Regions from separate parts of the Carnobacterium divergens DSM 20623 genome, predicted to be linked through region 2. Evidence: predicted binding sites of a transcription regulator. Region 2 holds the regulator's gene; the other holds the start of a gene.
The links. Region 2 encodes LexA, which represses DNA repair genes until DNA is damaged. Its sites were predicted from a motif close to CNAACANNTGTTNG; they were not measured.
Positions count from the first base shown of each region.

Region 1 (16,922 bases), 590 kb from region 2:
ATCATGGTTTTTTAAATCATCGTGCAATCAATCAATATGCTACAAAATTGATTGAAGAGTTTGATGTCCGAACTCCAAATGAATTTGTACCAGCAAGTGCGTTATCAGGTGGGAATCAACAAAAAGCGATTATTGCTCGTGAGTTAGAGCGTAATCCTTCACTATTAATTGCTGCCCAACCAACGCGTGGACTTGACGTTGGAGCGATTGAATACATCCACAAACGTTTAATTGAACAACGTGACAAAAAGAAAGCTGTTTTATTAATGAGTTTTGAACTTGATGAAATTTTAAATGTGTCAGATCGCATTGCGGTTATGTATGAGGGGAACATCGTAGCTATTGTTGACCCTGAAACAACAACTAGAGAAGAGTTGGGATTACTGATGGCGGGTTCGTCATTAGAAAAAGCTCAAGCTGCTTTAGCCGCTGAAAATAATGAAAGATCTGTTGGAGAGGAGAATCATTTTGAATCATAGAAGCGAACGTCTTAAGAATTTTTTAGTTCCAGTGCTTTCAGTAGTGCTAGGGTTGATTCTAGGAGCCATCATTATGTTGGCTTTTGGCTATGATCCCCTATTAGGATATAGTTCATTGATTGATGGTGCGATTGGAAGTCCCTTTTATGTAGGGGAAACATTAAGACAAGCCACACCATTAATTTTAACGGCTCTAGGTTTTGCGGTTGCAAATACAGCTGGCTTCTTTAATATTGGGGTTGCTGGTCAAGCACTATTTGGCTGGGTAGGATCAGTTACCATCGCATTGATGTTTCCTGATTTGCCAAAAATGATTTTGATTCCATTCTGTTTAATTGTGGGAGCTTTATGTGGCGCGGTTTGGGCAGGAATTGCTGGTGTGTTACGAGCTTACTTTAATACAAGTGAAGTTATTGTAACGATTATGTTAAACTATACCGCTTTGTATATCTCAAATCATATGGTTCGAAATGTGTTAACAAAAGCAGATGATGCGACACCAAGAATTTCAGAAAATGCTAGTTTACGCTCAGAGTTTTTAGCATCGATTACAGAAAACTCAACGTTACATTACGGCTTATTGATTGCGATCTTGATGTGTGTGGTCGTTTGGATCATGATGCATAAAACCACTTTAGGTTATGAATTACGTTCAGTTGGATTAAATCCATACGCTTCTGAATACGCTGGTATGAGTACAAAACGCAATATTATTTTAGCAATGGTCATTTCAGGCGGGCTAGCTGGTTTAGGTGGCACGATGGAAGGTCTTGGAAACTTTGAAAATCTATTTGTGATGGGAAGTATGCCAAGTATTGGTTTTGATGGAATGGCAGTTGCCTTACTAGGAGCTGGAAATCCGTTTGGAATTCTTGTTTCAGGACTATTGTTTGGTGGACTTAAAATTGGTGGCGTGAGTATGCCGCTTTCAAGTGATGTCCCATCAGAGGTAGTAGACATTGTGATTGCCTCAATTATTTTCTTTGTTGGAGCAAATTATTTAATTCGTTACATTATGAACCGAGTGGTTAAAGTAAATAAAGGAGGGGTGAATTAAGATGGATATCGTTTCAACATTATCAATCGTTGTTTCATCAGCATTAATTTATGCAGCTCCACTTATATTTACAGCCTTAGGTGGTACTTTTTCAGAACGTGGCGGAATCGTTAACGTTGGACTAGAAGGAATCATGGTGATGGGGGCTTTTTCATCAATCGTGTTTAACCTTTCATTTGCAGAACAATTTGGCGATGCAACGCCGTGGCTTGGGTTACTTGTTGGTGGCGGAATTGGTATTCTTTTTTCACTAATTCATGCAGTTGCAACCGTTAATTTAAGAGCGAATCATATTGTTTCAGGTACGGTTATCAACATGTTAGCCCCTGCGTTGGCTGTCTTTTTAACACGTGTCTTATTTGATGGACGTGGTCAAACGGATATTATTCAATTTAACTTTGGTAAAAGCAGTATTCCACTATTGAAAGACATTCCAGTGATTGGGAAAATTTTCTTTACAAATACCTCAGCAATGGCATTTGTAGCGATTATTGTAGCAATTTTATCGTGGATTTTACTTTACAAGACAAGATTTGGTTTACGTTTACGTTCTGTTGGGGAGCATCCTCAAGCAGCAGATACATTAGGAATTAATGTTTACGTGATGCGCTATGCAGGTGTGATGATTTCTGGTTTATTAGGCGGAATTGGTGGAGCCATCGCTGCTCAATCTATTTCACTAAACTTCTCTCATTCAACGATTGCAGGACAAGGATTTATCGCGCTAGCAGCGATGATTTTCGGAAAATGGAATCCACTTGGAGCCATGGGAGCAGCAATATTCTTTGGATTTGCGCAAAGCTTAAGCGTAATTGGAAGTTACATTCCATTAATCAAGGATGTTCCACCTGTGGTACTTCAAACAGCACCTTACATCCTAACGATTATTGTTTTAGTAGGTGTGATTGGGAAATCAGAAGCTCCAGCAGCAGATGGTGAAACATACATTAAATCGAAATAAAAGCAAAAACACTCTAAGCAATTGTTTAGAGTGTTTTTTTCATGTTAAGATTTTCTTTGAATGGTGGCATTATGATTGTATTCTTGCTGCAATTCACTTATCATAGATAGATGAAGTTCAGTTCCAATGAGGAGGAAATAAAGAATGTCGATTCAATTACAAGAAGGCGTGAATATTCATGTTTTACCTACTAAAAAATACAAGACGATCCGCATCGTTTTAAAATTTAGAACGCCTTTAGATAAAAAAAATATTACTAAACGAGCTCTATTATCAAGTTTACTTGAAACCAATAGTAAAAAATACAATTCCCAAACCAAGTTAAGAAGTGAATTGGCGAATCTTTACGGTGCAAGTTTTGGCTTATCTGTAACTAAAAAAGGCACCATGCATATGTTAACGGTAGGAATGACTGTTGTAAATGAAAAATATCTTTCTGCTAATGAGAATGTCTTACAAGATGGCATTGATTTCCTAAAAGAAATTTTGTTTCATCCGAATGTAACAGATGGAAAATTTGATGAGGAAACCTTTAATCGTGAAAAAGAAAATTTAGCCGATTATTACGAGTCGATTTTTGATGACAAACAAGCGTATGCAAGTTTATCTTTACAACGTTTGTATTTTGAAGATGAAAACCAAAAAACACCAAGTATTGGAACTTTAGAAGATTTAAACGACATTACGGCCGCTTCTTTATATGAGTATTATCAAGAATTATTAGCAGAAGATTGTGTTGATATTTATGTCTTAGGAGATGTTGAGGAAAGCGAAATGACAGAAGCATTCCGAGCGTTCCCGTTTAAAGCACGTCAAGTACCAAGGGAGTCCATTTTTTACACAGCTACTACGCACAACAAATTAATTGAAGAAATTGAGCAACAAGAAGTAACGCAAGCTAAGTTTAATTTAGCCTATGAAACGAATGTCTTTTATCAGGATAAGAACTATTTTGCAGCCCAGATTTTTAATGGGTTATTTGGCGGATTTCCTCACTCTAAATTATTTATGAATGTCCGTGAAAAGGAAAGTTTGGCTTATTATGCTTCTAGTACTCTAGATACCTTTAGAGGCATGATGACTGTTCAAACGGGAATCGACAGCACAAAAGTTGAACAGGTGAGAGAAATCATTCAATTGCAATTAATTGAAATGCAAAATGGGAATTTTTCAGATGAAGCAATCGATCAAACCAAAGAAATGCTAAAAAACCAAGTTTTACAATCGGAAGACAATCCAGGAGCGGTTATGGAAAAAATGTATACTCAACAATTAGTTGGATCGACGTTAACAACCGCAGAGTTTGAGCAAAAAATTAATGAAGTCACAAAAGAAGAGATCATTAAAATTGCCAATCAGGTTTATTTAAAAGCAACATTCTTCTTAACAGGGGAGGAAAATAAGTAATGGAAAAAAAACATTATGCACAATTAGATGAAACACTTTACACCGAAACCTTAGATAATGGATTGAAAGTAACGCTATTACCTAAAAATGATTTTCATAAAACCTATAGTTTATTTACAACTAATTATGGGTCAATCGACAACAGTTTTATTCCATTAGGAAAATCTGAAAAAGTAACAGTACCGGATGGGATTGCTCATTTCTTAGAGCATAAAATGTTTGAAAAAGAAGAGGGAGATATTTTTCATGTCTTTGGTAAATATGGAGCTTCTGCAAATGCATTTACCAGTTTTACTAGAACAAGTTATCTTTTTTCAAGTACCAATTACGTTTTAGAAAATGTGGCGACGCTTCTCGACTTTGTTCAAGAACCGTATTTCACAAAAGAGACTGTCGATAAGGAAAAAGGCATTATCGCGCAAGAAATTCAAATGTATGATGATGAACCAGATTGGCGCTTATTTTTTGGAATCGTAGGCAATATGTATCCGCATCATCCAATCCATATTGACATTGCAGGAACAGTAGAGAGCATCATGGAAATTACAGCAGAAGATTTGTATGAGAGCTACCATACTTTTTATCACCCTAGCAATATGAATTTATTAGTAGTTGGTAAAATGGACCCAGCCGAGATGATGGACTGGATTCGTCAAAATCAAGCTAAAAAAGAGTTTGCACCAAAACAAGAAATCCAACGCTTTTTCCCTACTGAAAAAGTGAGTGATATCAAAGCATTCGATTCAATTGAAATGCCTGTTAATCGTGCAAAAAGTATTGTTGGTGTTAAAGGAATCGAGCCAGCTCCAACAGGAAGAGAAGCGTTAGTTTTAAAAACTACAATGAACTTGCTATTAACTTTGTTATTTGGACCAACTTCAACTAATTACTTGCAGTTATATGACGCAGGGATTGTTGACGACAGTTTTTCTTATGAATTTAACCTCGATCGTACTTTCCATTTTGTTGATATTGGTGGCGATGCAAAAGATCCATCGGCTTTAAGCGATGCAGTTAAAAAGATTCTAGAAACAGCCCCTCATAGCCCAGAGTTAACATCAGAAAATTTGACGATGATTAAAAAAAGAATGGTAGGCAAAAGCTTACAATCTTTAAATTCAATTGAATATATTGCGAACCAATACAGTCAAGAATCATATGGAGAAGCGAGCTTATTTGATTTAGTCCCAGTCATTGAAAGCATCACACTTTCTCAAGTAAAAGAGTTGGCAACGCAATTTATGGTACCAGAAAGAATGAGTGTCTTTCATATTTTGCCAAAAGAGGCAAAAGAGTCATGAAATTTGCATTGGTAATGGGGGCTAGTGGAGATATCGGCAAAGCCATTGCAGCAGATTTAGCATCTGACGGATGGTCCCTTTATTTACATGGCTTTAAAAATCAACTTAGCTTAGATGAGCAATTAGAGAGTTATCAAAATCAATTTCCAAAACAAGATTTCTTTAAATTAACCTTAGATATGACGGATGAAAAAGGAGTTGCCACTTTTTTAGAGGCTCTTTTTCAAGTAGATGCAGTTATTTTTTCAAGTGGCTTTACAAGTTATCAGTTACTGACAGAAGTATCAGCGATAGAAATGGAAAAAATGTGGCAAGTTCATCTTAAAACACCACTCCTTCTATTGCAAAAATTGCAACCTAAACTAGCGAAATCGACATTAGGTAGAATTATTTTTATCAGCTCGGTTTATGGCGAAGTTGGAAGTGCAATGGAAGTCTTGTATTCCACGCTAAAAGGGGCTCAATTAGCATTTGTAAAAGCCTACAGTAAGGAAGTTGCAAGTCTTGGCATCACAGTCAACGCCATAGCTCCAGGTGCAATTCAAACGAAAATGAATAGCGAGTTTAGTGAAACAGAAGTGACAGAATTGGTTCAAGAAATTCCAGTTGGTCGTTTAGGACAGCCAAATGACATTAGTTTTTGGGTAAAACAACTTTTAAAAGAAGAGAGCAGTTACATGACAGGACAAGCATTAACAATCAGTGGTGGTTGGTTAAAGTAAAGAAAAAATTAATATTCTGACTCCATTATTTATGTTATAATATGTAAGATATGAGAATTTTAGTTCTCTAAAAAAGAGATCTGGTAGGTGGAAATATAATGAATGAAATTGGCGTGAAATTGCAAGAAGCTAGAAAAGCAAAAGGGTATACGCTTGACGATTTACAACAAATGACTAAAATTCAAAAGCGTTATTTGATTGCGATTGAAGAGGGAAACTTTGATGTGATGCCTGGAAAATTCTATGCTCGCGCTTTTATTAAGCAATATGCTGATACCGTGGGTTTAAATGGGGATCAATTGCTAGAAGAGTATACGGAAGATGTTCCACAAACACATGATGAAGAATATGTTGAGAAAGTTTCGACTAGTCAAACCCGTTCAGAAAACCATGTTGCAAATATCTGGTTGGAAAAAATTCAAGCGATTTTACCAACGATTATTATTGTCGCAATTGTTTTAGCGATTACTGGAGCTATTTGGTTTGCTGCAACGAAGAGTGGCAACAAAGAAAAAGAACCAATGATTTCAAAAGATTCAGAAAGTGTTTCAATTACTAGTTCAGCTGAAGAACCAAGCAGTAGTAAAAAAGAAAGTAGTTCTGAAGCAGAATCCTCAAAAGAACCAGAAAAACCAAAACAAGAGGTAGCGATTGCTTCTTCAACAGGAAGCAATACAACGTACACTGTTAAAAATATGACGGAACCTGGTTCATTAGTTCTTACAGCACAAGGTGGGGCAAGCTGGGTCGGTGTTACAATTGCTGGCGTTCAAGTTGATCAAAAAACCATGCAAAGTGGTGAAAACTTAGAAGTTCCAATTCCAGCAGGTACAACTGCAGTCACAATCGTAGTTGGAAATGCAAAAGCAACGAAAATTACGTTGAATGGAACGGATATTCCTTACGCTCCAGAAGCAGCCAATTCAGTGACACAAAATATTCAATTACAACTAACTCCCGCTTCATAATAGAGTAGTTCGATAATAGTGTCATCTATCTAATAGATGGCGCTATTATTTTTTTTGAGAATAAAAATAAAAGGAGGAGTTTGATGGACAGCTTAGTTTTATTTATTTTGATGGTTGCTGGAGTTTTACTATCTGCGATTGTCAGCAAATACATTCCTCAAATCCCATTAGCACTTATTCAAATTATGATTGGCTTGCTATTAGCTATTGTACCAATTGAACAGACCACGATTCATTTTGAACCTGAATTATTTATGATTGGTATTATTGCGCCGCTAGTTTTTTATGAGGGACAAAACATTTCACGTAAAGAATTATGGAAGCTAAGAGGACCCATTTTACTTTTAGCTTTTGGGTTAGTTTTACTCTTAGTAGTGGCAGGAGGCTTTTTGATTCATTGGCTAATACCTGACTTGCCGCTACCTGTTTCATTTGCGTTATCGGCAATTGTTTCACCAACGGATACAGTAGCGTTGAAATCAATTGTAAAAAATATTAAATTGCCAGATAATATTATGGCTGTTTTAGAAGGCGAGTCTTTGATTAATGATGCTGCTGGTTTGGTGTCCTTTAAAGTTGCTTTAGGCGTAGTAATGACAGGTTATTTTTCAGTGAAAGAAGCTAGCTTTGAATTTCTAATTGCTGCTTTTGGGGGAATCATTTTCGGGGGGATTGTCGGTTTTCTATTTGTTAAATTACGTCTTCAATTACGAAAAATGAGATTGGAGCAAACCGAGTTATTGGTGTTAATTCAATTAATTACACCGTTTACTATTTTTATTGCTGCAGAGCGTCTTGAATTTTCAGGTGTATTAGCAATGGTAGCTGCCGGAGTCGTTCATGGCGTAGAGCATGACCACCTGCAAGCAACCACAACTAAAATCCAGATGGTTTCTAATAATGTTTGGGGAACCGTAGTCTATTTTCTGAATAGTTTGGTATTTTTATTGTTAGGCGCTACATTGCCTTCAGTTGTGGCTAAAATCTGGAGTAAGGAAAATTTTTTAGTGGAAGAGTTACTAGGTTTAGCATTAATCATTTCACTATTTCTAATGGCCGTTCGTTTTATTTGGGTCTATTTACTGCATGAACATTTTGTCGAACCTAATGCGATGAAATTTGAAGATTATTTCAAATCTTTTGTATTGGGTGCTGAAAAGAAACAAGTAGATCAAATCAGCCGAGGAAAATATGCGTTAATCACAACTTTAGCAGGCGTTCATGGAACAATTTCGTTAGCAACGGCTCTTTCAATTCCGTTGGTTTTAACAAATGGACAAGCCTTTCCGTTACGCAATGAATTGCTATTTATTACAGCAATGATTATTCTAATTAGTATAGTCAGTGCTACGATTTTCTTGCCACTTATTTTACCAAAAGAAGAATTACCAGAAGTAAGCACGAATTTCTTAGATTTTAAAACAGCATATGCGCTACTTTTAAAACAAACAAGCCAACAATTAGAAGCAAAGCGAACAACGTCAAATCAATATTATATCAATCAAACAATTGTAGAATTAACTCGCAAATTAGCAGACACTGAAGAGGTTTCGCTTCGTGAAATGGATAAAAAGCAAGTCAAACAATTATTGAATTATGCGAATACAATTCAATCCAAAACAATTGATGATTTATATAAAAATAATGTCATTTCCAAACAAACCCATGAATTATTCGCTGCCTTTAGTGCGGCTTCTAAACAGTTTGAGGAAAAGAATTTTATTAAAAAAATCTTTTTCCGATTGAAATTTAGTCTGCTGAGAAACCGGTTAAATCATATGGAAGAAAAGGAAATTAAAGAACATTTTAATTCACGATTTAAGAATAATCAGCTTATTATGGACGAATTTAAATTGGCGCAAAAAATCAGTGCGGAAGCAACAATTCAAGCTCTGCAAAATCAAATGAATACTGCTAACAGAAAAGAAACGCTACGAGTCATTCAGCGTTATAATCGCTTTATGAAACAAAGCCAAGATGATCTAGAGGAAGTTGAAGAATCAAATTACTATGCACGACTAGCATTGCAAATCCAACGAGAAATCGTTCAAAGAATGATGGATGAAAAAATGATTGACTATCCAGTTGCTAACCAAATAGGTGAACAAATCGGATACGATGAGCTGAGTGAATTGGCTCTTGGAACTGAGTGAAATACCAATAGAGATAGAATAGAATTTCATTGACGAATCGCAGTGAGTTGATTATGATTAAAGAGATTCATTTCAGAATTATCAGTTAAGAGTGGAGGAAATACTATTGAATTTACCAAATAAGTTAACCGTTCTTCGTATTTTTATGATTCCTATTTTTATGGTGATTGTTTTAGCACCGTTAAATTGGGGAGAAGTATCAGTACTAGGTTCATCGATTGAAGTAACTCAATTGGTTGGTGCTATTATTTTTGCTTTAGCAAGTATGACAGATTGGTTAGATGGAAAAATTGCCCGTGCAAGAGGTTTAGTTACAAACTTCGGGAAATTTGCTGATCCATTAGCAGATAAAATGCTTGTTGTAACAGCTTTTATCGTACTAGTTGGTCAAGGCATCGTTCCTTCTTGGGTCGTTGCAATTATCATTTGTCGTGAATTAGCAGTAACGGGTTTACGTTTATTGTTAGTTGGAGACGGTGAAGTGATGGCTGCTGCCATGCCGGGAAAAATCAAAACCGCAACACAAATGGTGGCAATTATTTTATTATTCTTAAATAATTTTCCATTTGAAGGAATGGGTTTCCCATTTGCATCGATTATGTTGTATGTCTGTTTGTTCTTTACAATCTATTCAGGCGTTGACTACTTCATTAAAAATAAAGATGTTTTTAAAGGATCTATGTAAGATTGAAAGAGGAGCTAGCGATTTGCTAAGCTTCTCTTTTTTTTTAGAATTGTGCTAAAATAAGTAAGAGAAGCAACTGAATTTAATAAAAAAATGAAAAATCAATAGAATGCAGATAGTATTGAATAAGAGGAGCGGTGGAGATGAAAGCTGAAATTATTGCAGTAGGTACCGAACTACTATTGGGACAAATCGTTAATACAAATGCAGCTTTCTTATCACAAGAATTAGCAGCATTAGGAATAAATGTTTACCATCATGTGGTGGTTGGAGATAATGCCAAGCGGCTTGAAGCTGTTTTAGAGCAAGCTGAAAAAAGAAGTGATTTGATTATTTTGACAGGTGGCCTAGGACCTACAAAAGATGATATGACAAAACAGACAGTAGCCGCTCATCTAAAGAAAAAATTGGTAATCGATCAGAATGCACTTGAAAAAATCAACGTATTTCATCAAGCAAGTAACCGTCCAATGACGGAAAACAATCGTTTACAAGCACTGGTCATTGAAGGGTCAACCGTATTAGCCAATAAAACTGGGTTAGCAGCGGGTATGTTCTTAAAAAAAGATACCGTGAATTACTTGCTGTTACCCGGTCCACCCAACGAATTGAAACCGATGTTTTTAAATGAAGCTAAGCCACTTCTACAAAAAGAAAATCCAACTGAATCCCTTATGGTTTCTAGGGTGTTGCGATTCTATGGCATTGGCGAATCACGCTTGGTTACGGTATTAGATGACTTAATTGAAGAACAAACCAACCCAACATTAGCGCCTTATGCAGGAGATTACGAAGTGACGCTTAGAATTACCGCTAATGGAGACTCTCAGTCCTGTTGTAAACTGTTATTGGATAACTTAGAAGAAAAGATTCAACTGCGGGTAGGCGAGTATTTTTATGGCTATGGCGACACGACTCGGTTAGCTGAAGTAGTGGTTGATTTGCTAAAAGAGCGTACAATTACGATAACTGCTGCTGAAAGTTTAACAGGTGGTGGATTTCAAAGTATGTTGGCAAGTATTCCAGGTGCTTCTGATATCTTTAATGGTGGCTTCGTTGCTTATCAAAATGAAATCAAAGAACAGTTATTAGGTGTTTCAGCAAAGACATTAAATGAAAAAGGTGCGGTTAGTAAAGAATGTGCGATTGAAATGGCAGAAGGTGTACAAAAATTAATGAAAACTAAAATGGCTTTGTCATTTACTGGCGTTGCAGGACCAGCTATGCTTGAAAATCAACCAGTAGGAACAGTTTGGATTGCGTTGGCACAAGAGAACCAACCTACAATTGCAATTTGCCATCATTTTGCCAGAGATCGAAATGGTAATCGAGAACAAGCAATTTTAGCAGGATTTGATTTCATTCGAAGAGTAGTGCTCTCTTTACCAATAGAAATAGAAAGTTGAAATCATTGGTATCTATGGATTTTTAATAGCTACGTAAAAATAAATCTCTTTTAACCGAATGTTTGTTCGATTTTCTCTTGCTTTTTTTAGCAAGAACTATTATTATATATCTTGTAACCGTAAAATAACTGATAATGAACTAGTAAATAATTTTTTGAAGATAGATTGAGGAGGAATTTTAATGGCAGATGATCGTAAACAAGCATTGGACGCAGCATTGAAAAAAATTGAAAAAAGTTTTGGTAAAGGTTCTGTAATGAAGCTGGGTGAAAAAGTTGATACTCAAATCTCAACAATTCCTAGTGGTTCATTAGCATTAGATGTAGCTTTAGGAGTAGGTGGGTTTCCAAAAGGACGTATTGTTGAAGTTTATGGACCTGAAAGTTCAGGTAAAACAACGGTTGCTTTACACGCCGTTGCCGAAGTTCAAAAACAAGGTGGAATCGCAGCCTTTATCGATGCTGAACATGCATTAGATCCGCAATATGCACAAAATTTAGGAGTTAATATTGATGAATTACTATTATCTCAACCCGATACAGGTGAGCAAGGGTTAGAGATTGCAGACGCTTTAGTCTCAAGTGGTGCCGTTGATATCGTGGTAATTGATTCAGTAGCAGCCTTAGTTCCTCGTGCTGAGATTGAAGGCGAAATGGGAGCTAGCCATGTTGGTTTACAAGCGCGTTTAATGTCTCAAGCTTTACGTAAATTATCTGGGTCAATTAATAAAACTAAAACAATTGCATTGTTTATCAATCAAATTCGTGAAAAAGTTGGTGTAATGTTTGGAAATCCAGAAATCACACCAGGTGGACGTGCTTTGAAATTCTACGCAACGGTTCGTTTGGAAGTGCGCCGTGCAGAACAAATTAAAAATGGTACGGATGTTGTTGGAAATAGAACAAAAATTAAAGTAGTAAAAAATAAAGTAGCTCCTCCTTTTAAAGTAGCTGAAGTTGATATTATGTATGGCGAAGGAATTTCTCAAGTTGGTGAGCTATTAGATATGGGTTCAGAAAAAGACATTGTTGATAAAAGTGGTGCTTGGTATTCATATGAAGGCGAGCGAATTGGTCAAGGTCGTGAGAATGCGAAGAAATATTTTAAAGACAATCCTGACTTAAGAGAAGAAATTGAGAAAAAAGTTCGTGCAGCATATGGAATTGGTGAAGAAGTGGAAGAAAAAGCTTCTGAAAAGAAAAATGCAAAAGAATCTAAAAAGCAAACTTCTGAAAAAAGTGAGATCGTGTTAGATTTACCTGAAATTGAAAAATAATTAATTGAAAGAGGTCAATTGCGAAAGCAATGAGACTTCTTTTTTTTCAAATAAAAAGAGAACGCTATCAATGTTAGTTTATCAAAATAACATAAAACACAGACACATAAATTCAATTAATAACGATAACTATAATTATTTAATTTGATAGATATCTGATATTTATAAAAAGGTTCAACAAATCACACTATTTAAGTTGACATGTACCCTCTCTACAATTAAAATTAGAGGTGTGTTGTATTACACTTATAAAAGATAGGGATAAAAATTTGTTAAAAACAATATTTTTACCAAAAGAAATGATAAATGACCAATTAAATACATGATACGGAGGTGGAAGAATGTTAATTATTAGTGTAGCCTTCGCTATCGTTGCTTTAGTTGTTGGTCTAATCGCAGGATATATCGTCCGCAAGTCAACTCACGAAAAGGAACTAGCAGGAGCTAGAAACACTGCAACTGGAATTTTGGAGGAAGCAAGAAGAGAAGCAGAGACCATGAAAAAAGAAGCTTTGTTGGAGGCGAAGGATGAAAATCACAGATACCGAACTGAAATTGAAACGGAGCTAAAAGAGAGAAGAAGCGACATTCTGAAACAAGAAAATCGTTTACTACAACGTGAAGAAAACCTAGACCGTAAAGATGATGGACTAGAAAAACGGGAACGTTCCCTTGAAGCCAAAGAAGAAAAACTAAGTTCAAGACAACAGCTAATTGACGATCAAGAGAAAAAAGCAACATTACTAGTTGAAGAACAACAACTTGAATTAGAAAGAGTTGCGGCTTTATCACGAGAAGAAGCTAAAAACATGATTATCAAGGAAACAGAAGAAGATCTATCCCACGAATTAGCTGTAATGGTTAAAGATTCTGAACAACGTGCTAAAGAGGAAGCAGATCGAAAAGCGAAAAATCTGATTTCATTAGCAATTCAACGTTGTGCAGCAGATCAAGTTTCTGAGACGACTGTTTCGGTAGTCACATTACCAAGTGATGAAATGAAAGGTCGAATTATTGGTCGTGAAGGTCGAAATATCAGAACCCTTGAAACCCTAACAGGAATTGATTTGATTATCGATGATACTCCTGAAGCAGTTATTTTAAGTGGATTTGATCCAATCAGACGTGAAATAGCAAGAATGACACTTGAAAAATTAATTCAAGACGGTCGAATTCATCCAGCTCGAATTGAAGAGATGGTTGAAAAATCAAGAAAAGAAATGGATGAGCGTATCCGAGAAATTGGGGAACAAGCAACCTTTGATGTTGGAGTTCATTCGTTACATCCAGATTTAATTAAGATTCTAGGTCGTTTACGCTTTAGAACAAGTTATGGTCAAAATGTTTTAAACCACTCAATTGAAGTGGCAAAATTAGCAGGTGTTTTAGCAGCAGAACTTGGAGAAGATGTTGCCTTAGCAAAACGTGCTGGTTTGCTTCATGACATTGGTAAAGCGTTAGATCACGAAATTGAAGGCTCTCATGTAGAAATTGGTGAAGAGATTGCAACGAAATACAAAGAAAATGCAACGGTTATTAATGCCATCGCTTCTCATCATGGAGATACCGAAGCCACTTCAGTTATATCGGTATTAGTTGCAGCAGCGGATGCATTATCAGCAGCTAGACCAGGAGCGAGAAGTGAATCTCTTGAAAACTATATTCGTCGTTTAGAAAAACTTGAAGGCATTTCTAATAGTTTTGAAGGCGTTGAAAGAAGTTTCGCTATTCAAGCAGGACGTGAAGTTCGGATTATGGTTCAACCCGAACAAATTGATGATCTTGGTGCCATTAGTTTAGCTCGTGATATTCGAAAACGAATTGAAGATGAACTTGATTATCCGGGACACATTAAAGTAACGGTCATTCGTGAAACAAGAGCGGTTGATTACGCAAAATAATGATTAAAAGATGGGAAAGAGTAAATATACTCTTTCCCATCTTTTTTTAATAAGAAGACGTCACCCCTTTTATTTAAGTTGAAATATTGGTAAAATAAAGTGATGTATAAAAAGAGAAGAGGCTATATAAAATGAAATTATTATTTGTCGGAGATGTTGTCGGATCGATGGGGCGCGAAATGGTCCATGAGTATCTACCTAAATTAAAAAGAGAGTACCGTCCACAAGTGACGATTTTAAATGGTGAAAATGCAGCAGCAGGACGCGGAATCACTGAAAAAATATATAAAGGATTCTTACAAGATGGCGTAGATATCGTAACAATGGGAAATCACACTTGGGATAATCGCGAAATTTTTGAATTTATTGATGATGCCAAAAAAATGATTCGTCCAGCAAATTACCCAGAAGATACAACACCTGGTAAAGGAATGGCCTTTATTAAAGTTAATCAATTAGAACTAGCTGTTATTAATTTACATGGTCGTGTGTTTATGGCGGATTTAGATGATCCTTTTAGAAAAATTGAAGAATTAGTAGAAGAAGCAAGAAAACGTACGCCATTGATTTTTGTGGATTTTCATGCTGAAACGACAAGTGAAAAACAAGCGATGGGCTGGTTCTTAGATGGTCGTGTTTCTGCAGTTGTCGGTACTCATACCCATGTTCAAACAAATGACGCAAGAATTTTACCTGAAGGAACAGCCTATTTGACTGATGTAGGGATGACAGGTCCTTATGATGGTGTTTTAGGAATGGCGAAAGAGCAGGTTCTTAATCGCTTTTTAACACAGATGCCAACGCGTTTTGAAGTACCAAAAGAAGGCCGTAAAATTTTATCTGCTTGCTTGATTGAATTAGACGATCAAACAGGGAAAGCTAAAAATATTCAAAATATTGTGATTAATGAAGACCGTCCATTTGGAGGCGACTTTTAATGTTTAGAAAAGAGCCTGAATCTTTATTAGATGAAGCCACTAAAGAGACATTAGAAAAATTAACTCAATTATTGCAAAAAAACGAAACCATTCAAACCTACCAACAAATTGAAGCAAAAGCACAAAACCATGCTCATTTAAATGAATTGATTGAACAGATTAAAATAAAACAAAAAGAAGCAGTAGCGTTTAATCATTACGGCAAGCCTGAAGCTGAAAAAATAGCGATTAGAGAGGCAGAGCAATTAACAAGAGAATTCAACGAGCATATTGTAGTTACGAGTTACCAAGATTCACTTGTTGAAGCAGATGATTTATTGCAACAATTAATCGGTACGATTCAAGATGAACTTGTCAAAGAAATCGAAGAAAAATTAACCGAATTAAGTTAATAAATGAATTGAGAAAGGAGTGGATAAAAGATGCCACAAAAAACCAAGCACACTCCAATGATGGAACAGTATTTAGCTATAAAAGCTCAATATCCAGATGCATTTTTATTTTACCGTCTAGGTGATTTTTACGAGTTGTTTTATGAGGACGCCATTAATGCATCGCAATTATTAGAAGTAACGTTAACTAGTCGTAACCGTAATGCAGATGATCCCATCCCAATGTGTGGTGTTCCGTATCACGCTGCTAGAGGATACATCGATGTTTTGATTGAAAAAGGATACAAAGTTGCCATTTGTGAGCAAGTAGAAGATCCAAAAACGGCTAAAGGAATGGTGAAACGAGAAGTTGTTCAATTAGTGACTCCTGGAACTGCGATTGAAACGAAAAATATGGATGCAAAATCGAATAATTATTTATCGGCGTTAGTTGTTGCCAATGATCATGAGTTTAATTTATCGTATGTTGATTTAAGTACGGGAGAATTAAAAGCTACCTGCTTAACGTCAAAAGAGGATTTAATCAATGAATTATCAAGCATCCAAACTAAAGAAGTCGTTTTTGAAAATTTAGATGAAGAGTTGTTACAAGAAGAATTAAAAAATAAATTAGGCGTGATGATTTCAACTCAAACAACAATGGTAGAAAATGCTGAATTTTCTTACTTAACAAGTGAAATTGAGGAAGAAAAAACAGTAGCTGTTTTGAAGTTATTGTTGTCCTATTTAAGTGTCACTCAAAAACGTAGCTTAAGTCATATTCAAAAAGCAGAAAGCTACATACCCACTCACTTCTTAAAAATGGATCACTATTCAAAACATAATTTAGAGTTAACGTCATCGATTCGAAATGGTCAGAAAAAAGGGACGTTATTGTGGTTACTAGACGAAACCAAAACAGCAATGGGAGGACGCTTATTAAAACAATGGATTGATCGTCCTTTGATTCAAGAAGCCAAAATTAAAAGCCGTCAATTGATTGTTGAAAATTTAATGAATCACTTTTTTGAACGAACTGATTTAAACGAAGCGTTGACTCGAGTTTACGATTTAGAACGTTTAGCGGGGCGAGTGGCCTTTGGAAATGTGAACGGTCGTGATTTGATTCAACTGAAAACCTCTTTACAACAAGTGCCTCAGCTCATTGATATTATTGCTATTATTAACGACGGTGAATGGGATGACCTGCTGATTGCGCTAGATCCTGTAACAGAGGTAGTGGAGCTAATTGAACACGCAATTGACGAAGAAGCACCCTTAGCTATTAAAGATGGAG
Region 1 is NZ_JQLO01000001.1:541,554-558,475, forward strand. Features, by position in the region: gene BR52_RS02710 (ABC transporter ATP-binding protein) at 1-479, shown strand, start outside; gene BR52_RS02715 (ABC transporter permease) at 469-1,536, shown strand; gene BR52_RS02720 (ABC transporter permease) at 1,538-2,497, shown strand; gene yfmF (EF-P 5-aminopentanol modification-associated protein YfmF) at 2,642-3,904, shown strand; gene yfmH (EF-P 5-aminopentanol modification-associated protein YfmH) at 3,904-5,205, shown strand; gene ymfI (elongation factor P 5-aminopentanone reductase) at 5,202-5,927, shown strand; gene BR52_RS02740 (helix-turn-helix domain-containing protein) at 6,026-6,895, shown strand; gene BR52_RS02745 (Na+/H+ antiporter) at 6,979-9,048, shown strand; gene pgsA (CDP-diacylglycerol--glycerol-3-phosphate 3-phosphatidyltransferase) at 9,155-9,733, shown strand; gene BR52_RS02755 (competence/damage-inducible protein A) at 9,877-11,139, shown strand; gene recA (recombinase RecA) at 11,321-12,415, shown strand; gene rny (ribonuclease Y) at 12,757-14,316, shown strand; gene BR52_RS02770 (TIGR00282 family metallophosphoesterase) at 14,448-15,254, shown strand; gene BR52_RS02775 (YlbF family regulator) at 15,254-15,646, shown strand; gene mutS (DNA mismatch repair protein MutS) at 15,677-16,922, shown strand, end outside.
Region 1: a site for LexA is predicted at 11,195-11,208, ahead of recA (recombinase RecA). Genes of this name have one in related genera too.

Region 2 (16,922 bases):
GCTGTTTGGAGTAGTTTTGCTTGGAGTAGTTATTTTAGGAAGTACCATAATGTCATCGGCTTACGGGGGATTATTGTTTGTGGGAGGATTTATTGGGGTATGTTTAATTATGAATATACTACCAAATCAACGTTATTTTAATTTTTTAGCGTTAATCTCAAATAGCTCGGCATTACTTGAGGGGACGCAGGTAGTTTCAGATTATGCCTTTTTAATTGGACTGTCTGTTGTGCACAGTGTTTGTTCCATTGTTTTTTCGATTATATTTTTCAATAAGAAGAGTATTTAATAATAAAAAGAACCCGCCAAACTTCCAAATAATTTATTTGGGTTTGGCGGGTTTCTTTAACTACTAAAATTAGTTTGCCTCTTTAATAACATTGATTTGTTGAACAGTTACTTCTTCATTTGGTTTATCATTTGCTCCAACAGGAAGCGCAGCAATTTTATCAACAATGTCCATTCCCTCAATTACTTGACCAAAAACAGTATATTGACCATCTAGGAACGGCGTACCACCTTTTTTGTAGGCTTCTACTATTTTTTCTGGCATATCGTCAGCGCTGACTTGGCTGCTTTGATCTTGGTCGTTTTGAACAATGTAAAATTGACTTCCAATTGAAATTGGGTCATTCGTTTTAGCCATCGCTAAAGCGCCACGAATATGGTAAAGTTCAGGAGTTTTTTCAACACCAAAAGGTTTGCCCCAAATACTTTCTCCACCAGTTCCATTGCCTTGCGGATCGCCCCCTTGAATCATAAATTCATTGATGACACGGTGGAAAGGAGTACCGTTGTAATAACCGTCTTTACTGTGTTTTACAAAGTTTTCTACGGCTTTTGGTGCTAGTTCTGGGAATAATTTCACTTTAATTGAACCCATTGAAGTCACGATTTCTAACTCTGTTTCATTCTCCGCTACTACATTTGAAAGTTGAGGAAGTGTTAATTTTGAAAAATCAACTTTTTCTTCTTTACTTTCACTGGTCTCAGCACTATCAGAAGTTAATGAGCTTTCATCGTTTGTTGAGGCTGTTTCATCTTTATTTTGATCGCTCATATATTTTATGCCAAAGACAATCATAACAAGAGCAACAATTAACAAAATCACGCCTAAAATTAATTTTTTGTTTTTCATTTTGGTTAAAAACACATCCTTTGATTATTTTTAGAACAACCTCTATTTTACATTAGTTTGTATGATTTGGAAATAGCTGGTCGTTTTTTTCATTTTTTTGTTTTTGGTAAAAAAAAGATTAGGTCTATACCAATTTTTTCAAAGCGAAACAATTCAGTTTAAGCACTTCTTGTAGTGGCTATCATACCAATTGAAAAGCGCTATCATAAAAGCAAAAACTTTTAAAAAGCCGCTAGATGAAAGTGTTCTCTTTTGCTATACTAAAAGAGTAAATGAATGAGGGTGGTTTTAAAAAATCATCTATTTGAAGTATGGAGGGTCTCAATCATATGGGAAAATTAGGAGTTTCAATCTATCCAGAACGTTCAACTTTTGAACAAGATAAAAAATATTTAGATTTAGCACATCAGTATGGCTACAAACGCGTTTTTACAAGTTTATTAGAAGTCGATGGTGATGGCGATGCCGTTTTAAATGGCTTTAAAAAAGTGATAGCTTACGCAAACAGTTTGGATATGGAAGTTATGGTGGATATTAATCCTGCTCTTTTTGAACAATTAAAAATATCCTACGATGATTTATCGTTTTTCCATGAAATGGGAGCATACGGCATTCGTTTAGATCTAGGTTTTACTGGTCAAGAAGAAGCACGTATGACGCGTAATCCTTATGGCATCAAAATTGAAGTAAACATGAGCTCTGGAACCAATTATATTGAAAGCATTATGAGTTACTCGCCAAATCGAGAAAACTTATTAGGGTCCCATAATTTTTATCCACATCGTTATTCTGGTTTGGAATACAATCATTTTGTATTTTGTTCAAATCAATACCGAAACCACAATCTTAACACTGCAGCCTTTGTAAATTCTCATGAGGCTACTTTTGGTCCTTGGCCAACCCAAGACGGTCTTTGTACATTAGAAGATCATCGTGATTTAGAGATTGCTACACAAGTTAAACATTATGTATTAACTGATTTGATTGATGACATCATTATCGGAAATGCTTATGCTTCTGAAGCTGAATTAAAAGCAATGGCAGAAGCGTTCAATGCCCCTTATCCATCTGTTAAGGTTGATTTAGATGCGACCATCAGTGAAGTGGAACGTAAGGTGATTCTTGATGAACTTCATAGTTATCGAGGCGATCGTTCGGCATATATTTTACGTTCAACAATGACTCGTATCAAATATAAAGACGAAGCTTTTCCACCACATGATACACGTGATATGATTAAAGGAGACTTATTAGTTGATAATGTTGATTTTGGACAATATAAAGGTGAGTGTCAAATCGCTTTGAAAGAAATGAAAAATACTGGACGTGTGAACGTTGTAGGCCGAATTAGCGAGGATGAATTATTTTTATTAGACTTCTTGAAACCATGGTCAAACTTTAAATTAATCGAAAATAAATAACGGATAGCTCATTCATCAAAGCGATGAATGAGCTCTTTATATTTTTAAATGAACAAATGTTTTTATAAAAAAATGATAAATCTAAGGAATCTTTATAGACAAAGCTTCTATTCACAAGTACAATAGAACATGGACGAATGTGGGATATACTGAACAATATCTCATTTTTAGAGGATTCGTGATGATAAAATCGCATCTTAAATTACATCTTGGAACAAATGTAACACTTAGATTATTCACAAAAGTCCAATGATAAGCATGAATTTATATATAATTAGATGAAAATCTCACAAACTCATAAAATGAGGAGGAAATAAAAGATGTCAATGTTTTTAGATCAAGTGACAATTAGTGTTAAAGCAGGTGCAGGTGGAAATGGGATGGTTGCTTTCCGTCGCGAAAAATATGTACCAGATGGTGGACCAGCCGGTGGAGATGGCGGAAATGGTGGAAACATTATTTTTGTAGTCGATGAAGGTTTGAGAACGTTAATGGACTTCCGTTTTACACGTCGTTTTAAAGCGGAAGATGGCGAAAAAGGAATGAGCAAAGGAATGCACGGTCGTGGCGCTGGGGATACGTATATTAAAGTTCCACAAGGTACGACAGTGAAGGATATGGATTCTGGTTTAGTACTAGGTGACTTAGTTCTTGATGGTCAAGAATTAGTTGTGGCAAAAGGTGGACGTGGTGGACGTGGCAATATTCGTTTTGCTTCTGCTAGAAACCCTGCTCCAGAAATCGCTGAAAATGGTGAACCAGGACAAGAACGTCATATTGAGCTTGAATTAAAAGTATTAGCTGACGTTGGACTTGTTGGATTCCCATCTGTTGGAAAATCAACTATTTTATCAATCGTTTCAAAAGCGCGCCCAAAAATCGGTGCGTATCATTTTACAACATTAGTTCCTAACTTAGGAATGGTGCAAGCAGAAGATGGACGTAGCTTTGTTATGGCCGATTTACCAGGATTGATTGAAGGAGCTTCGCAAGGAATTGGTTTAGGAACACAATTCTTACGTCATATTGAACGTACTCGTGTCATTTTACATGTTATCGATATGAGCGGGAGCGAGGGACGTGATCCGTATGAAGATTACGTTGCCATCAATAAAGAATTAGAAACGTACAACTTACGTTTGATGGAACGCCCACAATTAATTGTAGCTAATAAAATGGACATGCCAGAATCTGAAGAAAACTTGAAGAAATTCAAGGAACAACTAAAAGCTCTTAAAAAAGATGAGTTTGAAGATGATATTCCTGTTTTCCCAATTTCAGCAATTAGTCATAAAGGAACAAACAACCTACTAAGTGCGACAGCAGATGTCCTTGAAGTAACGCCTGAGTTTCCACTTTATGAATTGGTGGATGAGGACGAAACGGTTATGTACAAACATACACCAGAAGAAAAAGGCTATGAAATTTCTCGTGATAGTGACGCAGCTTGGGTTCTTAGTGGCGAAAAACTTGAGAAATTATTCAAGATGACGAACTTTGAAACCGATGAAAGTGTCATGCGTTTTGCAAGACAATTACGTGCGATGGGAATCGATGAAGAAATGCGTGAAATGGGCGCCAAAGATGGCGATCTTGTCCGCATTATGAAATATGAATTTGAGTTTGTGGAATAAAATAGCATGCTAAAAGCTGAACTCTATGTAACTTATAGAGTTCAGCTTTTTATTTAGAAGGGGACTGAAAAATGGATTATAGAAAAGCCACAAAAGAAGATTATCCGTTGATTTTAAAAATATGGGAGCAATCTGTAATAGCGACCCATCCTTTTTTATCAATTAAAGATCGCGAAGCGATTAAATTAGAAATCCCAAATTATTTCCCACATTTAGCCATTCAAATTTGGTTTGTAAATCATGCAGTTGTTGGTTTTTCAGCGCTTCAAGAAGACTATTTAGAGATGCTTTTCTTAGATGGACATTCTATCGGTAAAGGCTATGGAAAACAAATTTTAAACCAACTAATTAAAGACTTTTCAATAAAAAAAGTAGACGTCAATGAACAGAATCACAATGCAAAAAAATTCTACTTAAAAAATGGGTTTATTCAAGTTGGCCGAGATGCTGTTGACAGTGAAGGTAGAGCTTATCCAATTCTCCATTTAAAGTTAGCTTAAATAGGGGAAGGGCAAGTGAACTAAAGACTTTAATTAATTTAATTTTTATTTAAGAACTCTGAAGTTACTGATAAATAAGGCATTTGCCATCCTTATTAAAATTTTCGTTCATTCATGGCCTTTTGAAGGTCGCTTATTGCTTGAATATTTGATAAAATAATAGATGACGCACACTTACAAATAAGGGAAGTTGTTGGATGACTTTATTTATAAAAATCCATCGTGCAAAGTATTAAAGGAGTTTATTATACGAATGGAAAATAATAAAAGATTAAAAAAAAGTCGATACATGCCTGGCTTAGATGGCTTACGTGCAATCGCCGTTTTGGGTGTCATCTTTTATCACCTAACGCCGCATATCTTGCCGGGAGGTTTTTTAGGAGTTCCCATTTTTTTTGTGTTATCGGGCTACCTGATTACAGACTTACTTATTCAAGAATTTCAACAAAATAAAAAGATCAGTTTAAAACAGTTTTGGAAGAGACGGTTGAATAGGCTTTATCCAGCGTTGTTAGCTATGTTAATTTTAGTGACAGGTTGGATTACGTTATTTCAACGGGAGCTTCTGTTAAATATTAGAGGTGCCATTATTAGCAGCTTGTTGTATTTAAACAATTGGTGGCAAATTATTCAAGGGGAGTCTTATTTTGATCGCTTTGCGACACCCTCCCCCTTTGTTCACCTTTGGTCTCTTGCCTTGGAAGGTCAATTTTACTTAGTTTGGCCAGTAATTGTAGTTTTAGCAACGATTACGATTAAGAAGAATAGTCATATATTTTACTTGTTTATGGGATTGTCTATTATTTCTGCTCTTTTAATGGCTATTTTATTTGTGCCAAATGGGGACCCAAGTCGAGTTTATTATGGAACAGATACAAGAGCCTTTTCACTTTTGATTGGATCAGCCATTTCTTTTGTATGGCCAAGTACCAAATTAAAAGAGGACGTTCCATTGAAGGCGAAACTGATTTTAGAATCTGTTGGACTTGTAGCATTGGCAGTATTGATTTTTATGATGACGACGGTAATGGCAACTAATACATTTGCTTATTATGGTGGAATGTTTTTGTTTAGTTTAGTCAGTGGTGTTTTAATTGGAATTGTTGCCCATCCTGCTACCTATCTGTCTCGTTTTTTAGGCATGCAACCTTTCAAATGGCTTGGTCAAAGGAGCTATGGGTTGTATTTATGGCAATATCCAGTGATGGTTTTGTACGAAGTGAAGATTGGAGATACAAGTATCCATCCAATGAGGCATTTACTAATTCAGTTATTTTTGATTGTGCTAATGACAGAAGCTTCATATAGTTTAATTGAAATGCCTTTTAAAAAATTAAATGTCAAAGCCATTTTGAATTGGCAAGTGATTGTTGAAAAATGGCATTCTTTATTGAATGGATCAGGTCTCAGAGGATGGCTTGAAAAAGGAAGTGTTGCATTTATTTGTTTCACGTTACTAATTTCTACAGTAGGCTTTATAATGGCGCCCACAGGTGAAAATAAATCATCCACACAGCTGGCAGAAAAAATAGCTACCAATAAAGCGAAACTTGAGGAACAAAAATCAACAGCAACTAAACCGAAAGAAACCGTTCCGCTTGTAGAGGGGATAACTCCAGCAGAAATGGAAACAGCTAGTCAAATGAATGCTACATTTATTGGCGATTCTGTTATGCTAAGCGTTGTCGAGCCGTTGCAAGTGATTTTTCCAAAAGGAACAATTGATGGAGAGGTTGGGCGCCAATTGTATAATACAGCCCCAGTTATCGAACGGTTAAAAGCAGAAAGAAAATTAGGAAGTCCAGTGATATTAGAATTAGGGACAAATGGTGCTTTTACAGATAGCCAAATGGATGAACTATTAAACACAATCGATAACAATACGCCGATTTATTTGGTTAATACGCAAGTTCCTAAAAATTGGAAAAACAGTGTAAATGCTGGGTTAGTTTCAGCTAGTAAACGATTTAAAAATGTTCATTTGATTGACTGGAATCAATATAGTAAAGACAGAACGGATTGGTTTTATAACGATGGCGTCCATCCGAATGAAGAGGGCGCGAAACATTATGCTCAATTGATTGCCAAAACAGTTTTAACTGAAGAAGTAAAAAAAGCACCCACAAAATAAACAGATTAAACGTTGATTTATTAACAGATAGGATAATGACTATGGAATTATTATTTTTAGGTACTGGTGCTGGTGTACCAGCAAAGCATCGCAATGTTACTAGCATTGCCTTAAAATTATTAGAAGAACGCAATCAAGTTTGGTTAGTTGATTGCGGCGAAGGCACGCAACAGCAAATATTAAATACTACTTTAAAACCACGAAAAATCGATAAAATTTTTATCACTCATTTACATGGCGATCACATTTTTGGATTGCCAGGTTTATTGAGCAGTCGTTCGTTTCAAGGTGGCGAAAGTCCATTAACCGTATATGGACCAAAAGGAATCAAAGATTACATTTTGACTAGTTTAAAAATTTCAGGAACTCATTTGAAATATACTTTAAATTTTCATGAAATCTACGAAGAAGGGGTTCTTTTTGAAGACCAGCAATTTAAAGTAAGTTGTTTAGAATTGGATCATGGTATCCAATCATTTGGTTACCGTTTTGAAGAAGTAGATCATAAAGGAATGCTCCAAGTAGAAGAATTAAAAGCAATCGGTGTGCCTTTTGGACCATTATATGGTAGATTAAAAAAAGGGGAAACAATTACTTTAGAGAACGGTCAAGTCATTGATGGGAAAAAGTATGTCGGTAAAGATCAAAAAGGAAGAATAGTTGCTATTCTAGGAGATACTAGAAAACATCCAAATAGTGCTATTTTAGCAAAAGATGCTGATGTGTTAGTACATGAAAGTACTTTTGATGGGGAAGACAGAAAAATGGCACGCAATTATTTTCATTCAACAACTTTTGACGCTGCAGAAATTGCTAAAGAAGCGAATGCTAAACGTTTATTACTAACTCATATTAGCGCTCGCTATCTAGGAAAAGACGTAGTAGAACTTCAAAAAGAAGCGAAGACGATTTTTGATAACAGCTATGTGGTGAAAGATTTTGATGAAATTATCATTCCGTTAACAAGAACGGATAAATAATAAAGGAGATGAACGAAGCATGGGAACAAATAGAAACGATTTAACAGGAAAAGTTGTTGTCATTACAGGTGGATCGGGTGGCTTAGGGGAGCAAATCGCTTATGCGGCAGCTAGACAAAATGCAACCGTCGTCGTTTGTGCTAGAAGAATTAATTTATTAGGTAAAGTACGCCATAATTGTGAGGATTTATCCGGTGCACCGGCCTTTGCTTTTCAATTAGATGTAGCGAATCCTGAAAACATTAAAGAAGTAGTAGAACGAATTCACGATGAAGTTGGAGCAATTGATGTGTTAGTTAATAATGCAGGCTTTGGTCATTTTGAAGAAGCTCTGACTTTTGATATGGATCTTGCTGAGAAAATGTTTAGAGTGAATGTATTAGGTTTAATGTACATGACGCAATTAGTTGCCATCGAAATGGCCGATCGTGGTGCAGGGCATATCATTAATATTGCCTCTCAAGCAGCTAAAATGGCTACCCAAAAATCTTCAATTTATTCGGCAACAAAATTTGCGGTTTTAGGTTATTCAAATGCATTGCGCTTAGAATTGAAACCACTGGGTGTCTACGTAACGACGGTTAATCCAGGACCTATTGAAACGAATTTCTTTGATATTGCGGATGAAACTGGCGAATACTTAAAGAAAGTTGATTTATTAGTTTTAGATCCAACGATTGTAGCTAAACGAATTGTTGGGATTATAAATGTACCTCGTCGTGAATTGAATATGCCTAAATTAATGGAATTTGCTGGGAAAATGTATACCCTATTTCCACATGTAGGGGATTATCTAGCAGGGACTCTTTTTAACAATAAATAAAAAAGACTAAAAATCTTCTGGATTCAATTGAATCAGGAGATTTTTTTGGTTGACTCTGCCACAATGAGAAGGTTTATACTAACATAAAATAAAGAAAGAGGATGACTGTTTATGAAGTATGAATGGCGAAAAAAAGAAAAAAGTCTCTATTTACCAAAAGACACCCCGACGATAGTGGAAGTTCCTGAATTGAGTTATTTAACAATTAAAGGAGAAGGAAATCCGAATATGGCCTCTTTTTCCAACGCAGTAGCAGCTCTTTATAAGGTTTCATATACCATAAAAATGTTGCCAAAAAAAGGGGTAATTCCTGATGGATACTATGATTATACGGTTTTCCCATTAGAAGGATTTTGGGATTCTAAAATCCCTGTTACAGCAGAGCAACCATTAAACTTGGATCAGTTGATTTATAAGATAATGATTCGCCAGCCTGATTTTGTAACTACTGAATTGGTTTCTGAAATTAAAATCACACGATTAGCTTCCTTAGCTACTGAATTAGTGGACAGAATTCAATTTGAAACAATAAAGGAAGGGCGAAATCTTCAAATGATGCATGTTGGTAGCTATGCAGATGAGATTCATTCTTTTAATAAAATGGATGACTACTGTAAAGAAATGAATTTAAAAAAAGTCGGTCATCAGCATAAAGAAATTTATGTGTCTGACCCTAAAAGAGTGGCACCTGAAAAGTTAAAAACAGTCTTGCGATTCCCAATCCATTAAATAATAATTATAGAAAATCGCGTTTATTTAAATGGGTTTTTAAGTTCTTAATGAATACTATTAGACAAATTGCTCAAATAAAGTTATTCTTAAATAGAAGAATTTTTCTTTAAATTTAGTAAAAGAGGTGTAGCTGATGAAAAATCAATGGAGACTAGTTGTTGGTATTATTTTAGTACTAATCGTTGCGTTATTTGCTATTTTAAATGTTTCAGAAGTACCTGTGAATTTTGGCTTTACAAAAGTTGAGTGGCCATTAATCATGGTGATTTTAGGTTCATTATTTGTTGGTGCGATTGCAGCAGTTTTAGTTTCAACGGGATCAAGTATACAATTAAAAAAACAAGTGAAGCAACAAGGAAAAGAATTGACGACATTTGATCAAAAAGTAGCTGAGCGTACTGAAAGTTTAAAAGCGGAGTATGAAAACAAGCTTGCAGAAAAAGAAATCGCATTAGCAGAAAACAAGAAAAAAATTGATAGTTTAGAGCAAGAATTGGTTACAAAACTAACAACACCGCCAACTGAAAATACGCTTTAATTGAAAGAAGGAATTCAACTATGATTAAAGTGGTGTTTACGTATCAAACAAAAACATCTGATTTGCCAGAATTAATGGAGAAATTTCAACAATCTGCAAGTTCTGAGTTTAATGGAATTGTGAACAATCTAGGAATCAATCAATTTAAACGAAGTGAAGGAGATCAAACGATTGTCGTTCTTGATATTTATTATGAATCGCTTAGTGACTATGATGAGCGGACTACCTATGAACGCAGTCAAGTTGCATGGAATGACATTTGGTTTAATCCAACTAATAAGCATAAAGAACTTTCAGTTGAAGTTTTTGAAGTTCTAAATAAAACCTTTTAAACAAGAGCAACTTACATTAAATGTAAGTTGCTCTTTTTAGTTAAAAATGATGGAAAGATTAGTTATTTCATAAGTGTTTTGAAGGGTAAAAAAAAGAATTGACTCTTAGTAGCTTAGATGGTATTTTATACAGGTTGGCAATTTTAAATAAAGGGGAATATCATTAATGAAAAACGAGCAACATCACGTAAAACAAGTTATAATTGATCCGACAGCGATTGGATTGTTTGGTTTAGCAATGGTTACTTTAGTAGCCTCATCTCAAAAATTAGGCTGGACAGAAAACGTAAGTGGCGTGTTGCCATGGGCAATTTTCTTAGGCGGAATTGCTCAGTTGATTGCTTCTAACTATGATGCAAAACATAATAACGTATTTGGCGCAACAGCTTTTGCTGGTTACGGACTATTTTGGTTAGGAACAGGAATGAGCTGGATGATTCAAAATGGTTTGTTTGGAGAAGTGCTACAAGCTTCTTTCGATCCAAATGAATTAGGTTTTGCTTTCCTTGGCTACTTTATTTTCACAGTCTTTATGACCGTGGGAGCTTTAGAAACAAACAAGGTCTTATTCTTTATTTTCTTTTTAATTGACTTTTTATTCCTAGGATTGTTTATGTCAACTTTTGGAATTGCAACAGACTTCTTCCACATGATGGCAGCAGTTGCGGAATTTTTAATTTCAATTTTATCATTCTATGGCGCAGCAGCAGCTGTTTTGAATGGTCACTTTGGCTTTACGTTCCTACCAATCGGCAAGCCTTTTGGGATTATCAAAAAATAATTAAAGTAAAACCTTCAGTTAAGCAACGAACAAATTGCTTAACTGAAGGTTTTTTTATTTTTTAATCATATCAATATGAGGAATTTCATCTTCTAAATAAATCTCGCCATTGATTGGTTCAAAGCCAAATTGACTATAGAACTTTTGTAAATAAGCTTGTGCTTGAATTTCAACGGCTTGATTTGGAAAGCTATCATCAATTGTTTTTAAAATAATCGTTAATAACTCTTTGCCTAAGCCAGTCCCACGTTGTTCTTTCACTGTTAAAATACGGCCAAACATTAATTTTTCTTGACTTGGAATGATGCGTCCATAAGCCTGTATCTGGCCATTTTGTTCATTAAACACATGGATGCTGATTAAATCCTTATCGTCTACATCTGGATAAAAACATTCTTGCTCGACAATAAAAACGTTCACTCGAGCTTGATAGATTTGAAAAAGTTCAGTCGTTGTTAATTCATTAAATCTTTTTATTTTCCACGTCATCACATTAGCCCCTTTAGTTGATTTTATTAGTTAATCATAGTATAAAATTAAACGAAATGATTTGCAATTAGAAATAAACGGCTAAGAATTAAAAAGCGAAAAAATCAAGAGTTCAACTACTTTATTTTCTAAAAATTTGGTATACTAAATAAGTTGGGAGTGATTAGATTGTTAAAATCTCGAATGAACTGGAAATTAAATCAACCACAAACGAATGAAGCAGCGATTACAGCTTTAAGCGAAGAACTTTCGACTTCTCCGTTAGTATCGACTTTACTAGTTAATCGTGGTTTGGATACAAAAGACAAAGCACAGCATTTTTTGAAACCAGATGAAACTTGGATTCATGATCCATTTTTAATGTATGATATGGAAAAAACCGTTGAACGAATTACGCAAGCAATTGAACATGGTCAAAAAATAGTCGTTTATGGCGATTATGATGCTGATGGCGTAACAAGTACGGCTGTTTTAAAAGAAACGATTGAAATGCTTGGTGGTGAAGTAGATTTCTATATTCCAAATCGATTTACAGATGGTTATGGACCGAATGTCCAAGCTTTTGAAAGATTGATTGAAGAGGGAGCGGAATTGATTGTGACGTGTGACAATGGGGTTTCAGGTCACGAAGCAATTGCTAAAGCTAAGGAATTAGGAATTGATGTGATTGTAACGGATCACCATGAAATGCCAGAGATTTTGCCAGAGGCATATGCAATTGTTCATCCAAAACATCCACAAGGAGCGTATCCTTTTGGTGAATTAGCTGGAGTAGGTGTTGCCTTCAAACTAGCAACCGCATTATTAGGCGAGTTTCCAACTGAACTAGTAGATCTAGTAGCGATTGGAACTATTGCTGATCTAGTTTCATTGACGGATGAGAACCGAGCATTAGTGATTTTAGGGCTAGAAATGTTAAAAGTTTCTGAACGATTAGGTTTTTTAGCATTAGCAAAAGTTGCAGGAATAGAAAAAGAGACCATTACAGAAGAAACGATTGGCTTTACCATCGCGCCTCGTCTAAATGCTGTCGGTCGTTTAGGTGAAGCAGGGCCAGCAGTTGCTTTATTAACGACCTTTGATGAAGAAGAAGCAATCGAGCTTGCAACCTTTATTAATACAAAAAATGAAGAGCGTCAAGCCTTTGTGGCAAAAATTACGGAAGAAGCCTTCCAAATGATTGCAGAAATGAAAGAAACACCGTCTGTGTATTTATTAGCGAAGTCCGATTGGCACGAAGGGGTACTTGGAATTGTTGCAAGTAAAATTGTTGGTGCCACAGGAAAACCCGCACTTGTGTTGAATATTGACACTGAAAATGGAATCGCTAAAGGTTCTGGACGGAGCATTAGCGCGTATAACTTATATGATGCAATTAATGAAGTCCGAGATTTAACCACCCATTTTGGTGGACATCATATGGCAGCAGGTCTAACACTGCCAATTGAACATATTGAGACCTTACAAACACAACTAAATCAGTATGCGTTAACGCATGATTTAGTCGGAAACTTGAATGAAGAACTAGTAATTGATGAAACGATTGAATTAACAGATATCACCGTTGCAACGATTGAAGAATTGGCTAGTTTAGCGCCATTTGGCACAGACAATCCAAAGCCTGTTTTCTTACTTGAACATGTTCAAGCAGAAGACATTCGTAAAATTGGTGGCAACAACGCTCATTTAAAACTTAAAGCAACAAAAAATAAGGTGAATTTAGACGTGATTGGCTTTCAATTAGGTGCAGTTGCTGATGAAATCAACGACAATTCTGAAGTGTCGTTAGTCGGAAAGCTTTCTATAAATGAATGGAATGGCAACCGTAAGCCTCAGTTGATGCTTGAAGATATTTCAATGGATGGACTTCAAGTTGTTGATTTGAGAGGGAGCAATTTAGCAGCAGGTCTTTGGGTACAAGGCGCAGCTTGTTATCTATTTTATAATAAGAAAAGCTACCAAACCCATAATGATAAAGTTCCAATGGGCAGTGAAAGTGTTTTGATTGAGTCCAAAGAAGATGCTGAAGCTTTTAAAACGCAACATTCAACCTTTGTATTTATCGATTGTCCAAACGAATTAGAATGGATTTCGTCAACGATTCGGGGAAATACACCAGAAAAGTTAGTTACTGCCTTTTTTAGTGAATCAGAAAGTTACCTAAATGGGATGCCAAGCCGAACACAATTTGGAGAATTATTTAAATTCGTAGCAACACACAAAGATGTTGATATTCGACATAAGCTGTCTATTTTAGCAAATTATCTAAAAATCAAAGATAACTTATTAATTTTCATGATTAACGTGTTTTTTGAACTAGGATTTGTTACAATAGACAATGGCGTAATGAACTATGTCGAAGATGCTCCAAAAAAAGAGTTGTCTGATGCAGAAAATTACCAAAAACGACTAAATCAAATAGAAGCTGAAAAAATCTTGCTGTACAGCCATTTTGCAGAATTAGAAATCTGGTTAAAACAACAAATTAATGAAGCCTCGTAAAATTTGAATGGAGGATTTATAGATGGATTTAAAACAATATATTGCAGATGTAAAAGACTTCCCTGAAAAAGGAATTATTTTCCGTGACATTTCACCCTTAATGGCAGACGGAGAAGCTTATCGTTATGCAACTAACGAAATTGCAAAATACGCAAAAGACAAAGGCGTTGAAATGATCGTTGGACCAGAAGCTCGCGGATTTATCGTAGGCTGCCCAGTGGCCTATGAATTAGGAATCGGTTTTGCTCCTGCTCGCAAAAAAGGCAAACTGCCAAGAGAAACAGTTGAAGTTAGCTATGGTTTAGAGTATGGATCAGATGTTTTACAAATTCACAAAGACGCTATCAAACCAGGTCAAAAAGTGATGGTTTGTGATGATTTACTAGCAACCGGTGGAACCATTGCAGCGACGATTCAATTAATCGAAAAATTAGGTGGAATTGTTGTAGGAACAGCTTTCTTAATCGAATTAACAGATTTAAATGGTCGTGCTCAAATTGAAGGATACGATATCTTCACTTTAATGGACTACTAAAATAAAAATCCCCCTCAAGTTAGATTGATTCTAACCTGAAGGGGATTCTTTTTATGCGATTGATTTTGGATTTTTAGGAGAGCGTCCTAGGACAAACTCGATAATCGTTAAAACAACTAAAATACCAACGATAATTGCAAACCAATTAGATGTTTGAATGCCGAAATCCCAAGTGTTATAAATCCAGATGACAATGCCACTATAAATAATTGAAAGAATATTCAAAACAGCAAATGCCCATAAATTTCCATTTTCTTTATTGCGTAAGTACATAACGGAAAGACCAACACTTAAAAGAATCCAAGCAACTTGAATCAATAAGCTAAACCAATAAAACAATAATGCAACCATTTCACTTAACCTCCTTATGTGAGAATAAAAAAAGCCTTATATACAAAGTTTAGCACAATTATTTGTAGAGACAACTAAAAAGCATTAAAAAAGAGCTTCCTAATAAAGGAAACTCTGAAAGTCTTAAAAAATGTGACTCCGGTATAATCCAACAACTTTTCCAAGAATGGTTACTTCACTAAGAATAATCGGATCCATTCCATCGTTTTCAGGTTGCAAGCGGTAATGATCTTTTTCTTTGAAGAATCGTTTACAAGTTGCTTCATCTTCACTTGTCATAGCAATCACGATATCGCCATTATCAGCATTTGATTGTTTGCGAACAATTACAGCATCGCCATCTAAAATTCCACAATTGATCATACTTTCACCACGAATAGTTAGCATGAACAACGCTTCATTTGCATATTGCAGATGAGGAGGTAGTGGGAAATAATCAGTGGCTTCTTCAACTGCTAATATCGGTTCACCAGCTGTAACGGTTCCTAGAAGGGGAATCTTATCCATTGGGACACCAAGTTTAGACAATCCAAGTGCAGTTAACTCAATAGCACGAGGTTTACTAGGATCTCGTTGAATAAAGCCGTTTTTTTCTAAACGTGATAAGTGGCCATGTACCGTTGACGTTGAAGAAAGAGATACAGCAGTACCAATCTCACGAACAGTTGGGGGATACCCTTTTAGTTGAACTTGTTCATGTATGTACTGTAATACTTCAATTTGTCTAGATTCTGGAGTTTTACGCATGATTAAATGCACCTCGTTTCTTTATCAATTTTCTTAACTATAGAATACCATAAATAATCACAGAATTCAAACAGATGTTCGGTAAAAATTAAATTTCTATTCCTAGTGTCTTGAAAGCTTTGTAAGAATAAACTAATTTTTAGGCAAATGGATATATTTTCAGCTTAATTTTTGATATAGTTAAGAGGTCAAATGAAACGAGATGGAGTGAATTAAATGCTATCTAAAGAAAAAATAGCCCGAATTAACGAGCTAGCCAATAAGTCTAAGAGCGAAACCCTCAGCTTATCAGAGCAACAAGAACAAAAAGAATTAAGAGAAGAATATTTACAAGCTTTCCGCGGTGGAATGAGAAATCATATCGAAGGAATGAAAGTTGTCGACAATGATGGGACAGACGTTACTCCTGAAAAGTTAAAGCAAATTCAAAAAGAAAAAGGATTACACGACCGCTAAAAATAAGAAGGAAATGAGACATATAAGTAGAAAACGCTTTATCAATTGTTAAAATTTGGCGTTTAATCGTTAAAATAAATACAATAATTCTATGAAAGCGTTGCGTAAAACGATTTAAAACAGTAAAATAGAGATATTAAAACTGAAAGGATGATTTAATTGTTCGATACAACTGACCAACTTGCAGTAAACACGATTAGAACACTAAGTATGGATGCGATTCAAAAAGCAAACTCAGGACACCCAGGTTTACCAATGGGGGCTGCTCCAATGGCGTACACGCTATGGACAAAACATTTAAACGTAAACCCAAGCAACTCATCATGGGTAAATCGCGATCGCTTTGTACTTTCAGCAGGACACGGTTCAATGCTATTATATAGTTTGTTACATTTATCAGGTTACAAACTATCAATGGAGGATTTGAAAAATTTCCGTCAATGGGATAGCTTAACCCCTGGTCATCCAGAAGTACATCATACAGATGGTGTTGAAGCAACAACAGGTCCTCTTGGACAAGGAATTGCAAATAGTGTCGGAATGGCAATGGCAGAAGCTCATCTAGCGGCAACGTATAATAAGGAAAATCATCAAATCGTTGATCATTATACCTATGCTTTATGTGGTGATGGAGATTTAATGGAAGGCGTATCAGCTGAAGCAGCAAGTTTAGCAGGTCATTTAGAGCTAGGCAAACTTGTGGTATTATATGATTCAAATGATATTTCATTAGATGGTCCTACTTCAAAAGCTTTTACTGAAAATGTAGGCAAACGTTTTGAAGCGTATAATTGGCAACATATTTTAGTTAAAGATGGAAATGATCTAGCTG
Region 2 is NZ_JQLO01000001.1:1,132,618-1,149,539, reverse strand. Features, by position in the region: gene BR52_RS05595 (hypothetical protein) at 1-289, shown strand, start outside; gene BR52_RS05590 (peptidylprolyl isomerase) at 359-1,138, opposite strand; gene BR52_RS05585 (DUF871 domain-containing protein) at 1,468-2,559, shown strand; gene obgE (GTPase ObgE) at 2,880-4,193, shown strand; gene BR52_RS05575 (GNAT family N-acetyltransferase) at 4,265-4,693, shown strand; gene BR52_RS05570 (acyltransferase family protein) at 4,947-6,824, shown strand; gene rnz (ribonuclease Z) at 6,866-7,804, shown strand; gene BR52_RS05560 (SDR family NAD(P)-dependent oxidoreductase) at 7,824-8,627, shown strand; gene BR52_RS05555 (GyrI-like domain-containing protein) at 8,739-9,356, shown strand; gene BR52_RS05550 (LapA family protein) at 9,493-9,897, shown strand; gene BR52_RS05545 (hypothetical protein) at 9,918-10,229, shown strand; gene BR52_RS05540 (acetate uptake transporter) at 10,396-11,010, shown strand; gene BR52_RS05535 (GNAT family N-acetyltransferase) at 11,065-11,499, opposite strand; gene recJ (single-stranded-DNA-specific exonuclease RecJ) at 11,668-14,001, shown strand; gene BR52_RS05525 (adenine phosphoribosyltransferase) at 14,024-14,536, shown strand; gene BR52_RS05520 (hypothetical protein) at 14,588-14,887, opposite strand; gene lexA (transcriptional repressor LexA) at 15,011-15,634, opposite strand; gene BR52_RS05510 (DUF896 family protein) at 15,851-16,090, shown strand; gene tkt (transketolase) at 16,250-16,922, shown strand, end outside.